4 regions of the Ensifer sp. LBL genome follow, and region 3 is predicted to be linked to each of the others. Evidence: riboswitches for the same ligand, from Rfam matches in the RefSeq annotation. Region 3 holds a riboswitch; each other region holds the start of a gene.
The links. Region 3 has a riboswitch for cobalamin ahead of metE (5-methyltetrahydropteroyltriglutamate--homocysteine S-methyltransferase). Riboswitches for the same ligand answer to the same signal wherever they lie in the genome.
Positions count from the first base shown of each region.

Region 1: linked by a shared signal. The riboswitch ahead of OKW20_RS17720 (CbtB domain-containing protein) and the one ahead of metE (5-methyltetrahydropteroyltriglutamate--homocysteine S-methyltransferase) in region 3 are both predicted to bind cobalamin.
Region 2: linked by a shared signal. The riboswitch ahead of OKW20_RS02780 (aromatic ring-hydroxylating oxygenase subunit alpha) and the one ahead of metE (5-methyltetrahydropteroyltriglutamate--homocysteine S-methyltransferase) in region 3 are both predicted to bind cobalamin.
Region 4: linked by a shared signal. The riboswitch ahead of bluB (5,6-dimethylbenzimidazole synthase) and the one ahead of metE (5-methyltetrahydropteroyltriglutamate--homocysteine S-methyltransferase) in region 3 are both predicted to bind cobalamin.

Region 1 is NZ_JBNDJY010000004.1:377,445-380,780, forward strand. Features, by position in the region: gene OKW20_RS17710 (ferric iron reductase) at 1-311, shown strand, start outside; gene OKW20_RS17715 (CbtA family protein) at 353-1,147, opposite strand; gene OKW20_RS17720 (CbtB domain-containing protein) at 1,345-1,521, opposite strand; cobalamin riboswitch at 1,563-1,824, opposite strand; gene OKW20_RS17725 (TetR/AcrR family transcriptional regulator) at 1,823-2,515, opposite strand; gene OKW20_RS17730 (NAD(P)H-binding protein) at 2,620-3,336, shown strand, end outside.
Region 2 is NZ_JBNDJY010000001.1:563,866-567,201, reverse strand. Features, by position in the region: gene OKW20_RS02790 (L-threonylcarbamoyladenylate synthase) at 1-184, opposite strand, end outside; gene OKW20_RS02785 (DUF6656 family protein) at 262-861, opposite strand; cobalamin riboswitch at 1,179-1,379, shown strand; gene OKW20_RS02780 (aromatic ring-hydroxylating oxygenase subunit alpha) at 1,484-2,728, shown strand; gene OKW20_RS02775 (2Fe-2S iron-sulfur cluster-binding protein) at 2,730-3,336, shown strand, end outside.
Region 3 is NZ_JBNDJY010000002.1:289,123-292,458, forward strand. Features, by position in the region: gene OKW20_RS08585 (metallophosphoesterase family protein) at 1-138, opposite strand, end outside; gene OKW20_RS08590 (LysR substrate-binding domain-containing protein) at 360-1,289, opposite strand; gene OKW20_RS08595 (hypothetical protein) at 1,442-1,732, shown strand; cobalamin riboswitch at 1,751-1,970, shown strand; gene metE (5-methyltetrahydropteroyltriglutamate--homocysteine S-methyltransferase) at 2,072-3,336, shown strand, end outside.
Region 4 is NZ_JBNDJY010000003.1:332,504-335,839, forward strand. Features, by position in the region: gene OKW20_RS13270 (phytanoyl-CoA dioxygenase family protein) at 1-335, shown strand, start outside; gene OKW20_RS13275 (SDR family oxidoreductase) at 424-1,236, shown strand; cobalamin riboswitch at 1,320-1,532, shown strand; gene bluB (5,6-dimethylbenzimidazole synthase) at 1,579-2,274, shown strand; gene OKW20_RS13285 (DUF2865 domain-containing protein) at 2,287-3,336, opposite strand, start outside.

The DNA.
Region 1 (3,336 bases), on a different contig from region 3:
ATGCCCTGGCCGGCGCGTTCCTCGAAATCGGCCGCGCGATCGGGGATGAGGCGCGCGGCATGGCCGAGGCGCTGGCGATCGTCAAGCGGCCCGGCTCGCGGCTCTATTCTGATGAGCTTTGCTATGAGCAGATTGCGGCTGTCGATCCGGCAAGTGGTGAACACATTTCACGCCAGTATCGGATCCGCTGCGGCTGCTGTCTCTATTTCAAGACGGAGGGCGGAAGCTTCTGCGACACCTGCGTCCTGCTGGAGCCGGAAGATCGCCGTGCGCGGCTGGCGGCGCATCTCATGCAAAACGGCGGGGCCTGAACCCCGCCGTCGCCTTGCTGACGATCCGTGATCGGCGACCACTATGCCTTGACGAAGCGCTCGTTGATGAAGCCGGAGACGACGCCGAGCACGATCCAGAAGGCGAGCGTAGTGGCGAGTGCGGCCACCGCAAACTCTGCGCCGAGCACGGCCGGAACGTTGCTGGTGATGTCGAGCGGCTGCGGCGCACCGTAGACATGGGGCGCTGCGATCAGCACGAGGCCCGCGACCTTGGAGACGATCTCCTCGCGCAGGACGACGAGATAAAGGCCGACGGCCGAAAGCGCGACCGTTGCCAGCCACCAGGTCTGGCGGTCACCCAGTTCGGCGGCCGGAAAGCCAGGCAGTTCCGGCGGCAGGCCGATCGCCGGCAGCATGTGCACGGCAAGCCAGCCGCAGGCGCCCCAGAGCGCGCCGTTCCTGAGCGTGATCGGATAGCCGATCACCAGGCTGACGCCGGCGAGCAGCAGGCCGAAGCCGGAACCGGTGACGAGGTTCGCGATCAGCGTGCCGGAGAAGCGGCTCATGCCGAACATGATGCCGCCTTCCTCGTGCTCGCCCTCATGGGCATAGGCGGGTGTGATCGGCGACAATGCGTCGAGCAAGGCGCTAAGCGGCGACACGGCCTTGAGCGACGAATGCTGGTCGTGGTTTTCCGCGGCAGGCTGTGCCGCACCCGGCTGGGCGGCGGGCTGTTCGGTGGGGGCCGGAGCCTCGCCTTCGAATTCCTCTGCATGCAGGATCAGCGGCGTGACGCGCAATTCCTGGGCGCCGGTCATGAAGACACCGGCAATCAATCCAGCCACGATCGCGGCCAGAAGCGTTCTGACAATCATCTTGAAATCCCTCGATAACGACAAAAGCCACGCGCTGCGGCGTGGTCCTTGAGCCTTCCCATTTTGCCTGTGCTGCGGATGGCGTTCGCACGCCGGAAAAACCGGGATGCACACAAGCCGACATCCGGCTCGGGCCGGATGTGTTCAGGTCCGCAGATTGTTCGATGCGGAACGTTGTTGACGTTCCGAGGCATCGGTCAGTGGCAGGGGAAGCCGTAGGAGTGGCGGGTGTCGTGCGCCGTGTCGTGCAGCACGGCCGAGTTGGCAAGGCCGGCGCCGAAGACGAGGAATGCGCCGATGAAGAGCGCGATGACGCCAGCGGTCAGACGATCGCTGAGGGAGAGCGGGGTGCTCGAAATGGTAGACGTAGCCATGACAACCTCCGTGATGGCATCGGGAAATTCCCGGTTGGGCCCTATGCCCGCATCGAGTGGCAGGTTTCCTGGCTCACGGCGTTGGGCTCGATGCCCTCGGTCTGCCTCGCCTTCCCAGTTCGGCCGCCCTCTCGCGGCCTTTCCAGTGGCTTCTTCCGGATCGCTCCGGAATGGCAGATCGACGTCGCTCTACAGTCGCGGGGTCGGCCGTGATTTGAATGCCCAGAGTGGGTCCATCCGTCACGTTCCCGTTTACTCCCGAAACGCGTTCGCGTCCCGGGAACCAATCGATCCCAGATGATTAGGATTCTGTCATGGAGTTGTCAATTGAGCCTGCGCCGCCGCGCGGTCCATCCGCGACAAAATCCTTGATGGTCATGCGCTTGTAGGCCTCGACGATCTGGTCGCCCTCGGCCCGATCGACCGAGACCGCAAGCCGCATGGTGCAGTCGCCGAGATGCATGATCAGGAAGGCGGCGCTGTCGATTTCCTCGCGCGGCGTCGCCGGCACAAGCCGGGCCCAGACATCGGCCAGCAGCTTTCCGCCGGCGCGGCTTTGCGCAAGGTCGATTTCGCGCAGCGCCTTGTCGGCCTGCATCGCCGACCAGATGTCGCGCATGACCGGCTCGGCGAGGAACATCTCGTAATAGATGTCAAACAAAAGCGAGAAGGCGTCGCGCAACTCGGCGATCGAGGTCACCTTGGCCAGTTCGGCCGCGATGCACTCGTTGCAGACCGCATTGTAGCGCTCGGCGAGCGTGCGCACGATTGCCGCCTTGTCGGGGAAGTACTGGTATAGCGAGCCGATCGAAATCCCAGCCTTTTCAGCGACTTCGCTCATGCGCATGGCGTCGCTGCCCTTTTCCTGGATGAGCGCCGTCGCGCAGGCAAGGATCTGCTCGACGCGCTCGCGACTGCGCTTCTGGCTCGGTGTCCGGCGCAGCGCAGGCTCGTCGTCGGCGGGAAGCGTGGCGGGGCTTGCATCTGAAATCATGAGTAATGCTCACATTTTGACTTGACTCCTAAAATACGAGGATTTATCACATTTGCAAATGTGAGAGATACTCATGTTTGTTGGTGGAACCTCAGGAGGAAACGATGTCTCAGAAAATCACATTGGTTTTGGGCGGTACCGGCAAGACGGGGCGGCGGGTGGCCGAGCGCCTTCGGGAGCGGGGCGTCGCGGTGCGCATCGGTGCCCGTTCGGCGTCGCCTTCCTTCGACTGGACGGAAGAGACGACCTGGGCGCCGGTCCTTGAAAACGTCGATCGCATCTATGTCTGCTTCCAGCCGGATCTGGCGGTGCCGGGCTCCGTCGAGGTGATCGCCAAGTTCTCGAGCCTTGCCGTCAGCGCCGGCGTCAAGCGGCTGGTGCTGCTGTCGGGGCGTGGCGAGGACGAGGCGGAAGCGGCAGAGCGCGCGCTGCAGGCCTCCGGCGCCGACTGGACGGTCATCCGGGGCAGCTGGTTCTTCGAAAACTTCGACGAAGGCTTCCTCGCCGAGGGTGTCTTGAGCGGTTCCGTCTTCCTGCCCGTGGACACGGTGACCGAGCCGTTCGTCAGCTGCGACGATATTGCCGACGTCGCTGTCGAAGCGCTTCTCGACGACCGCCATATCGGCAAGGTCTATTCGCTGACCGGCCCGCGGCTGATGACCTTTGCCGACGCCGTGGCCGAAATCGCCGCGGCTGCCAACCGTCCGATCTCCTATCAGGCGATCCCGATTGCCGACTTCGCGGCACATTTGCAGGCCGACGGTGTGCCTGATGACTATGTCGAACTCATCCGCTATCTCTTCACCTCGGTGCTCGACGGG
Region 2 (3,336 bases), on a different contig from region 3:
GATTGAAGCGCGGGCGCCCCTTCATCTCGTAGATGCGGCTGATCGCATCAGGATTGGTGGCGTCGGCGGCAAGGCCGTAGACGGTCTCGGTCGGTATGGCGACCGGTTCGCCTTCGGCAAGAACGGCGCAGGCGCGCGCGATCGCGCGGTCCGGTTCCCTTTCCGTATCGATGATCTCAGCCATGCCGTTTCCTTTCCGACGCTTCCTTAACGGACGCACCGGAAAAACAGAACGATTTTCTTTGAAGCAACCGGTTCGGCTCAGAGGCTGCGGATGATGCGGCGCAACGCGTCGTCCTTGGCACCGAGCATCAGCACGTTTTTCAGCGCGACCTTGGGATCGTCGGTGCGAAACAGCAGACCGTTGTCACGAAAATTGCGGTTGATGACCATTTGGCCGGCTTCCGCGCCCGGTTCGATGGCGACGGCGAAATACATGCGCGAATAGCCGGGCTGGATGCCTTCGAAAAAATGCGTCTCATGGCCGAGGTCGCAGTAGAAGTTGGCGAAGTAGAAGGACCAGGTGATGTCCTTGGAGGGCGTGACCGGCGTGCGCGCCGCCGTCACGTGACAGTAGCCGAGATGCGGCCGGCCGACGAGCGTGCGGTGGAAGATCATCTTCGGGAACTGGATCGAGGTGTGAAAGCCGTTGATCCGCTTATGGGTCGTGTCGCCGGCGGTGTTGAGCTTCTTGCCCGTCCTGTCCGCAACTTCCTCATAGCTCAGGTAGCGCCGTTCGCTCGGCACCCATTGCCTGCGATTGATCCGGCCCGTGCGCAGGAATTCGGTATGAACCGCCGTCTTCGGCGGGATTGTCGGCGGCGCCTCGGCTGCCGCGTCGTAGTATCTCAACTTTGCCATGATCGTCAGCGCGCCATCTGCCTGCCTGCAGGACCTCTCTCGTCCGCCGGCTAGGCTAGCGGCTCATGGTTAATGAATGATTGCCTCCTGGCTGCATCATGAGCGTTCCCTATCTGACGGGATGTCGCAAACGGGCGAAGCTTTCCCGCGTCTGCGCCGCCCGCGCCGCAAAAGGCGGCAAATGCCCAAGACGTGGGCTATCTATATGTTTATAGTGTAAAAAATCTATGACAGGCACCGGTGATGGCGGTTTTTCCCGTGTCGTCATTCTGGAATTGGATGTCGCTATCCGGCAGCTGCCAGGGCGGTTTCCGCGATTACATATCCTTACTCAAGGTGCCGTCTTCGAAGAGAAGTCGGAGAATTGGGAAGCCGGTCAAATCCCGGCGCTGCCCCCGCAACGGTGGTGGAGCGAAAGCCTCGGCAAAGGCCACTGGACGGTTCGTCCGGGAAGGCGCCGGGCTGGTCCGAAAGGACGGCTCCTGAGCCCGGAAACCAGCCTTGACGGACATAACCGTAACAGGTTGCGGCGGGCAGCCGGATCGGAGCCTTAGACGCATGGGCGTGCGCCCGTGCGGGTTCCTGTCCTGCCTCTCCGAAACATGGCGCATGAGGACAGGACATGGACACCAGAAACGATATGCTGCGAAAGCTGAAGGGTCGACGCGACGGCTACAGCCTCGATCGGGCCTTCTACATCGATCCCGACTACTATCGGCAGGATCTGGAAAACATCTGGTACAAGGATTGGCTGTTCATCGGCCATGACTGCGAGATCCCGCGGGCCGGCAATTACTTCACCGTCCAGGTCGGCGACTTTCCCGTCGTCATCACCCGTGACCGCCAGGGCACGATCCGCGCCTTGCACAATTCCTGCCGCCACCGCGGCTCCCGCGTCTGCACGCAACAGAAGGGCTCGTCGGCAAAACTCGTCTGTCCCTATCACCAATGGACCTACGAGCTCGACGGTTCGCTGCTGTTCGCCCGACAGATGGGCGAGGATTTCGACAAGGCCGCCCACAGCCTGAAACCGATCCACTGCGAAACGGTCGGCGGCTACATCTTCATCAATCTTTCGGAGAACCCTGCGGACTTCGCGGCATTTCGCGAACTGGTCACGCCCTATCTCGCGCCGCACCGCCTCGGCGAAACCAAGGTCGCCTTCGAAAGCACGATCATCGAAAAGGGCAACTGGAAGCTCGTCTGGGAGAACAACCGCGAGTGCTACCATTGCGCCGCCAATCATCCAGAACTCTGCCGCACCTATCCGGAAGCCCCGACCGCGACCGGGGTGCAGGGCGCCAAGGATGATCCCGTGATCGCCGAACATTGGGCGAAATGCGAGGCCGAAGGCTTGCCGAGCGAATTCAGGATGTCGCCGACCGGCCAGTTCCGCGCCGCCCGCATGCCGCTTGTCGACAATGCCGAAAGCTACACCATGTCGGGCGCGCGCGCCGTCAGGCGGGCTTTGTCGGCCGATGTTTCCCAGAGCCAGATCGGCACGCTTCTGATGTTCCATTACCCGACCACCTGGAACCATGTGCTTGCCGACCACGCCATCACCTTCCGCGTACTGCCGCTCGGGCCTGAACTTACCCAGGTGACGACGAAGTGGCTGGTCAACAAGGATGCGGTCGAAGGCATCGATTACAATCTCGAAGAACTGACGCATGTCTGGACCGAGACCAACGATCAGGATCGCCAGATCGTCGAGGAGAATGCCTTCGGCATCCGCTCGCCGGCCTATGAGCCCGGTCCCTATTCGCCCGAGCACGAAGGCGGCGTGATGCAGTTCGTCGAGTGGTACTGCAAGTTCATGGAGCAGCGCCTTGCCGGCGACGCGGCTCCGCTTTCAAGGGTCGCCTGACATGCAGATGGCCTCCTCGTTTCACCATTTCGACGCGCTGCATGTCTGGATCGACCGGCAGCAGATGCTCGAATGCACATCGGCGGTGGTCGAGACCGCCGATGTCATGACCTTCACCTTCCGGGCGGAAAAGCCCGCCTGGTTCCGCTATCTGCCCGGGCAGTTCGTAACGCTCGAACTGCCGGTCGCCGACGAGCCGGTCATGCGCACCTACACGCTGTCGTCGACGCCGTCGCGGCCGCTTTCAATCGCGGTCACGGTGAAGGCGCAGGCCGACAGCATCGGCACCCGCTGGATGTTCGACCATCTGAAGCCGGGCATGAAGCTCCGGGCCTTCGGTCCGCTCGGCGATTTCAGCTTCGTGCGCCATCCCGGCGACAAGTACCTGTTCATCTCGGCGGGTTCTGGCGTCACGCCGATGATGTCGATGACGCGCTGGATGGCGGACTGCGTGCCGGAGACGGATGTGACCTTCATCTCCTGCGCGCGTCGTCCGGAGGATCTGCTGTTCCGCTCGGAGCTGGAGGTTCTGGCGACGCAGATGTCCGGGCTGAACCTCGGCTTCATCGTCGAGGGGCATGAGGCCCGTCACGGCTGGCACGGGCTTC
Region 3 (3,336 bases):
ATCGATGGTGACATCGCCCGTGTGGATGACGAGATCGGGTTTTACCGCCTCGATCCAGGCGCGAACCGGTTCCCAATTGCCGTTGAAATGGCTTTTGGCGGGGCTGAGATGGGTGTCGCTGATCTGGACGATTTTCATGGAAACGGGCCTCCGACGATGGCTTGCGGTATCCGCGTCGGAGGGCTGTCTCTCCCCTTCTCTGCGGTTGGACGCAGTCTTTAGGGAGCCGCCATGTCAGTTTGGTAACAGCCGTTCTCAGCTGATTTTCAGTTTCTCCATGAAAGCGTCATTTTCCGAAGCCCGGCCGGCGCGAACCGGCACGCGCGCACCGGATGCGTCTGCGTCTTATTTCCCCAGGCTCACCACTTTGCGCCGAGTTCGCCCCGAATTGACGCCGGACAGGATTGCTCCATGACGGTCGCAAGCATCGCATTCGACGCGTCTGCTTCGGCGACGACCCAGTCGCGAAAAGCCTGGATCTTCTTCTGCCGCCTGGTGCTTTGCGGATAGACCAGCCAATAGGCGCGGCCGTCGCGCACCACATGCTCGAACGGCCGAATCAGCCTGCCGGTCTTCAGTTCATCCATCAGGAAGGTCGAGACGGCAATCGCCATGCCGTGATCCGAAAGGATTGTGGCAACATCCATCGCCTGGACGTCGAAGATCAGCTCGGTACCGTTGCTAGCCGGCGGCTCGACGCCGGTTTCGATCATCCAGCGCCGCCACCAGTTGGCGTTGCCGAAACGCCGGATCCTCAGAACGTCGGCGGGCTCCTTGAGCTGATGTTTCTCCAGGAAGGACGGCGTGCAGACCGGCACGTAATCGAGCGGAAACAAGGGAAAGACATCGTTGCCCGGCCAATCGCCGGCACCGCTGCGCACCGCAAGATCGATGGCATCACGCTTGAAATCGATGAGTTCGGTCGACATGTGCACCCTGATACTGATGTTCGGATGGGCGGTCTGGAACGAGGCGAGCCGCTGGCCGAGCCAGCTCGAAACGACGGTCGGCAGCACCGAGATGTGCAGGTGATGTTCGGTCTTGTCGGCAATCTCCGAGAAGGCCGCCCCTAAAAGATCGATCGCTTCGGTTACCTTTGGCGCCAGCTGCCGTCCGGCGCCGGTCAGCCGCACCTCGCGCGGAAGGCGGACGAACAGCGGCGCGCCGATGCGATCCTCCAACAACCGGATCTGGTAGCTGACGGCCGCCTGCGTCATGCCGAGCTCTTCGGCGGCGCGGGTGAAACTCAGGTGCCTGGCAGCGGCCTCGAAGGCGCGCACTGCACTCATAGGGGGAATCTTGCTCATGACGCTGAGATAAGCATTCTTTATGCCAGCATGCGAGAAATCGCTTTGCGCGAAACGGCAAAAAACCTCACTTTTTTCGCGAACACACGCCTTGTAGAGAAGTGAGGATAGCAATGCTTAGCGCAGTGCGATCAATGATTTACCATGTCCTGAATTGGGCCGACAGGACCCTCAGTGCTCCGGTCGCCATCGACACGTTCAACGAGTTCCAGCTCCGGGATATCGGCCTGACGCGGGACCAGGAACATATCCGTGCGCGCGTCGGCGACACAGCGGATCCGTGGCACTGGCCGGAGGAGCCCGATCCCGTGCCGGTGCAACCCGCCGCCAAAGCAGTTTGTAGCGAAGGGCCGCGCATTGCCCGCGTCTCGCCCCGCGCCCTGGCTGGAGAAAATAAAGACATAAGCATTTCTTTATGCGATTGACGAGCAAGCGATTGCAGGGCATTGTCCCGGCATCGTGGTTCTGCGCCTCGCCATCCGGCGGGGCGGAGCTAAGAGGGAATTCGGTGCGGCGCTGACAAGCGCTAAGGCCGGAGCTGCCCCCGCAACTGTAGGCGGAGAGCGGCCGTTCGATGATGTCACTGAGGAAGACGCCTCGGGAAGACGGAACGGTCCGCGTTGACCCGCAAGCCAGGAGACCTGCCGCGATGAACAACGTCCACGGGCGGGGTGTCCGATGAGGCGCGTTGACGACGCGGGACCCTTCTCGCGTCGTGGATGCGTCGCATTCAAACCTTGCCCTTCAACCTTCGGGGTAAGGAAATGACCATCAAGACCGCCAATCTCGGCTTCCCGCGCATCGGCCGCCACCGCGAACTGAAATTCGCGCTTGAACGCTACTGGTCCGGCAAGATCAGCCGTGACGACCTTTTCGACGTCGGCCGCCGGCTTCGGGCCGAAAACTGGGCGGCGCAAAAGGCGCGCGGCATCGATATCCTCCCTTCGAACGATTTCTCGTTCTACGACCACGTGCTCGATACTGCCGTGCTCGTCGGTGCGGTCCCGGCCACCTATGGCTGGAAGGGCGGTCCCGTCGATCTCGACACTTACTTTGCCATGGCGCGCGGCTCGACCGGTTCGCCGTGCGCTTCCGGTTGCACGCATGCGGGTGACGGCGGCAACGCCGCACTCGAGATGACCAAGTGGTTCGATACCAACTACCATTACATGGTGCCCGAATTCGAAGCGGATCAACGCTTTGCGCTGACGCATAACCGGCCGCTCGAAGCCTTTCTCGAGGCCGAAGCTCTCGGCTATCGAACCCGCCCGGTCGTGCTTGGCCCGGTGACCTTCCTCAAGCTCGGCAAGGCGAAGGGCGGAGAATTCGATCCCCTGGACCTGATCGAGCGCCTGCTTCCCGTCTACGTCGAGCTGCTAACCGAACTTGCCAATGCCGGCGCCGACTGGGTTCAGATCGACGAGCCTAGTCTGGTGCTCGATCTCACCGACCGGGAAAGGCAGGCCCTGGACCTTGCCTATCATACGTTCCGGGCGAAGGTTCCCGGGCTCCGGATCATGCTTGCGAGCTATTTCGGCGCGATCGGCGACAATATGGTGAGCGCCCTGGCGCTGCCGATCGCGGGCCTGCATGTCGATCTCGTGCGCGCGCCGCAGCAGATCGAGGTCCTCATCCAGTCCGCTCCGGCTGACCGGGTGCTGTCGCTCGGCATCATGGACGGCCGCAACGTCTGGAGGACGGATCTTGCCGGCCTGTTCCGCCGCCTGCAGCCGCTGGTCTCTGCCCATGGCCGCGACCGGATCGAGCTTGCACCCTCGTGCTCGCTCCTGCATGTGCCCGTCGACCTCGACATGGAACGGGCGCTCGACCCGGAGCTTGCCTCGTGGCTCGCTTTCGCCGTGCAGAAGCTCGATGAATTAAGCCTTCTCGCCCGTGCCTTCGAGCCGGGGCTTGCCAGCCCGGAAAGGGTCTTTGCGGCCTCGAGCGAAGCGGCCAAGGCGCGTCTGACGTCGCTCAGGATTCATGATCCACTTGTTGCCGGGCGACTGAAGGCGCTGACGGCAGCCGA
Region 4 (3,336 bases), on a different contig from region 3:
AAGATATCCGCCGCGTCGCCAACCTGCTGCAGGTGTCCTCGGCCTTCGGGCGCGCCATGGAAACCGTCGATCGACTGACGATGAGCGCGGCGCTCTATCCGGCCTTGCGGGCCTTGCTGGCGAACGGCAAGCTGTCGCGGGCGGAAGCGGCCAATGCCATCGCCTCCTGTGCCGAAGGCTACTCGTTCCCGACCAATCTTGACCGAGACCCGCCAATCGGCGGGCTGGCGCCGGAGACGCAGGCGCAATTGATGCGCGAGGCGCTCACTGCGGGAACGGGCGAGGAGGAGTTTCTTGCGGTGCTTGAGGCGCAGGCGAAACGCAAGCTGAGCTGACGCGCGAGCTACCATTTGACAGGCTCCCGGCGTGTTTCACCCGGGAGCCGCAGCCGTTTCAAACGATCATTTCCGAGGGAGGAATTCGATGAGTGGACAATTGCAGGGCAAGATCGCCATCGTCACCGGTGGTACGCAGGGGCTGGGCGCGACGATTGCTGGCCTTTTCGCTGAGCGTGGCGCCAAGGGTATCGTCATTTGCGGGCGCAACGCCGCCAAGGGATGGGCGAAGGCCGAGCAGATCGGCAAGGCACATGGCGCGAAAGTCGTCTATGTCGAAGCCGATCTGGAGAAAGTGGACGACGCCCGCAAGGTGGTCGCCGCTTGCGACGCCGAATTCGGCCGGGTCGATGCGCTGGTCAACGCTGCGGCCATCACCGACCGCGGCACCATCCTCGATACCACGCCCGAACTCTTCGACCGCATGTTCGCGATCAACGTGCGCGCACCGTTCTTCCTGATGCAGGAAGCGGTGAAAGTCATGCGGCGCGAGAAGACCGAAGGCACGATCGTCAACATCGGCTCGATGTCGGCGATGGCCGGCCAGCCGTTCATCGCCGCCTATTGCTCGTCGAAAGGCGCGCTCGAAACGCTGACCAAGAACACGGCCTATGCGCTGCTGCGCAACCGCATCCGCGTCAACGGGCTGAATATCGGCTGGATGGCTTCCGAAGGCGAAGACCGCATACAGCGCGAGTTTCACGGCGCGGCTGCCGATTGGCTCGAAAAGGCGGCGGCTAGCCAGCCTTTCGGCCGGCTCGTCGATCCGGCCGAGGTGGCGCGTGCCTGCGCCTACCTGTCGTCGGCCGAATCCGGACTGATGACCGGATCGGTCATCTGCTTCGACCAGTCGATCTGGGGCGCCTATGACGGTTCGCCGCATCCGGTCGCTCCGCTCTGAGGCGAGGCAGCAAGAAGCAGGTGGAAAGCGGCGCACCAGTTCCCGACCGGGACGGCGCCGCTTGTCTTTGTCAAACGGCTGTGCACTTAGTGCCGTCGTCAGGTGCCCGCGAAAGCGGGAGAATCGGGAATCCGGTCGAAATTCCGGAACGTGCCCAACGCTGTGACGGGGACGATCGCGTCTAAGATGGCCTTGAATTGATTCAAGGTTCTGCCACTGGATCTTCAATCGATCTGGGAAGGTGGGGCGATCGGTTGAACCGAAGTCAGAAGACCGGCCTGGCGAGATAGACCGAACCCCGCGTGGACGGCGGGAGGTTTTCGCATTGTTGGGGATCGAACGATGCTGACTGAACCGAAGGGCGGCCTTGCGGCTGCCGGTGCCTTTTCGCTGCAAGAGCGGGAGGCCGTCTACCGTGCCATCGAGACACGTCGCGACGTGCGCGATGAATTCCTGCCCGAGCCATTGCCCGATGATCTGATCAGGCGCCTGCTGGCCGCGGCACACAGCGCCCCGTCCGTGGGCTTCATGCAGCCCTGGAACTTCGTGCTGGTGCGGGCGGAAGAAACGCGCGAGCGGGTTTGGCAGGCGTTTCGCCGCGCCAATGACGAGGCCGCGCTGATGTTCGAGGCGGAACAGCAGGGAAAGTATCGCGCGTTGAAGCTCGAAGGCATTCGCAAGGCGCCGCTCAGCATCTGCGTCACCTGCGACCGCACGCGCGGCGGCACTGTCGTGCTCGGGCGTACCCACAATCCGCAGATGGACGTCTATTCCACCGTCTGCGCCGTGCAGAACCTCTGGCTTGCAGCGCGCGCCGAAGGGGTGGGTGTCGGCTGGGTCAGCATCTTCCACGAGGCCGAGATCAAGGCGATCCTCGGCATCCCCGACGATATCGAGATCGTCGCCTGGCTCTGCCTCGGCTATGTCGACCGCCTCTATCAGCAGCCGGAACTCGCCGTGAAGGGCTGGCGCCAGCGCCTTCCGCTCGAGGACCTGGTTTTCGAAGAAGGATGGGGATGCAGCAAGGAGAAGGCGTAAGGCTTCGTCCGATCAATTCTGGACCGGCTGATAGGCCGGTCCCTTCGGGTGCTTGAGGTCGATCGCAGTTTCTTCCTGCGGCAGGTAGGTGGGGCCGACGACGCGCACCTTGTTCTTCGACGGATCATAGGGCCGCTCTTCGGCCGGCACCTTGACAGTCTCGCCCGCCGCTTCCGGCTTCTTCGTCTCGATGACGATGATCGACGACTGGTCGTCGCCGGTCTTCGTACCTGTCGTCTTCGGCGTGGTTGCGGCGGTCTGCGGTATCTGGCAGCCGCACTGGCCGGGCTTGCTGACGGCGCGGGTGCGATAGGCAAAGGCGTTGGGCATTTCGGTATAGGGACGGCCGGTCACGGCCGAGACCATCTTGTCGCTCTCTTCCGTGTTGAGGTCGTGGAAATAGAGCTCCGTCTCAGCCCCTGGGCAGCGGGCCCGGCAGGCCTGTTCGTCGCGTGGGAAATCGGCCGGCGTCGCATCCGAAGAGATCGGGAAGAAGGCACCGTCACAGGTGCGCACGCACATGGTTCTGAGCGTGCCGCTATAGTAGCGCTCCTGCGGCGCGTAGCCGTCTTCGCCATGTCCGAGCATCGGGCCGTAGGCGTCCTCCGGTGGCAGGTCGGCAACGATGTTGCGGTGGCTTTCCGGCACGTCCGGTTCGACGCTTGCGAACTCCTCGCGGTCGCCATAGCAACCGTTGATCTCAAGTGCTGCGAGGATGCGGCGCCGGCTGTCGTCGCTGCCGCCGGCGACGATCTGCTCGCGCTCGGACTTCAGCATGCGCAGATTGTCTTCCATCTCGGCGATGAGACCGTTGAGCCCGCCGCAGGTGTCGGGGTCGCCGCCGTCGTAGCCGATGGCGTTGCCGCCACCGCAACCGGCGCGGCGGCGGTCGTTCTTGGCCCGCCGCAGTTCGATGTTCTGCCGTGAGATTGCGCTTGCATAGTCGCGCGCATCGGCATTGCTGGCGACGTAGTCAGGCAGTTGCGCGAGCCGGGCGTTCAGTCGGTCGCAGGCCGTCGATGCCAGTGACGGACCGGCACCGATCAGAACCAAAGGCACGAG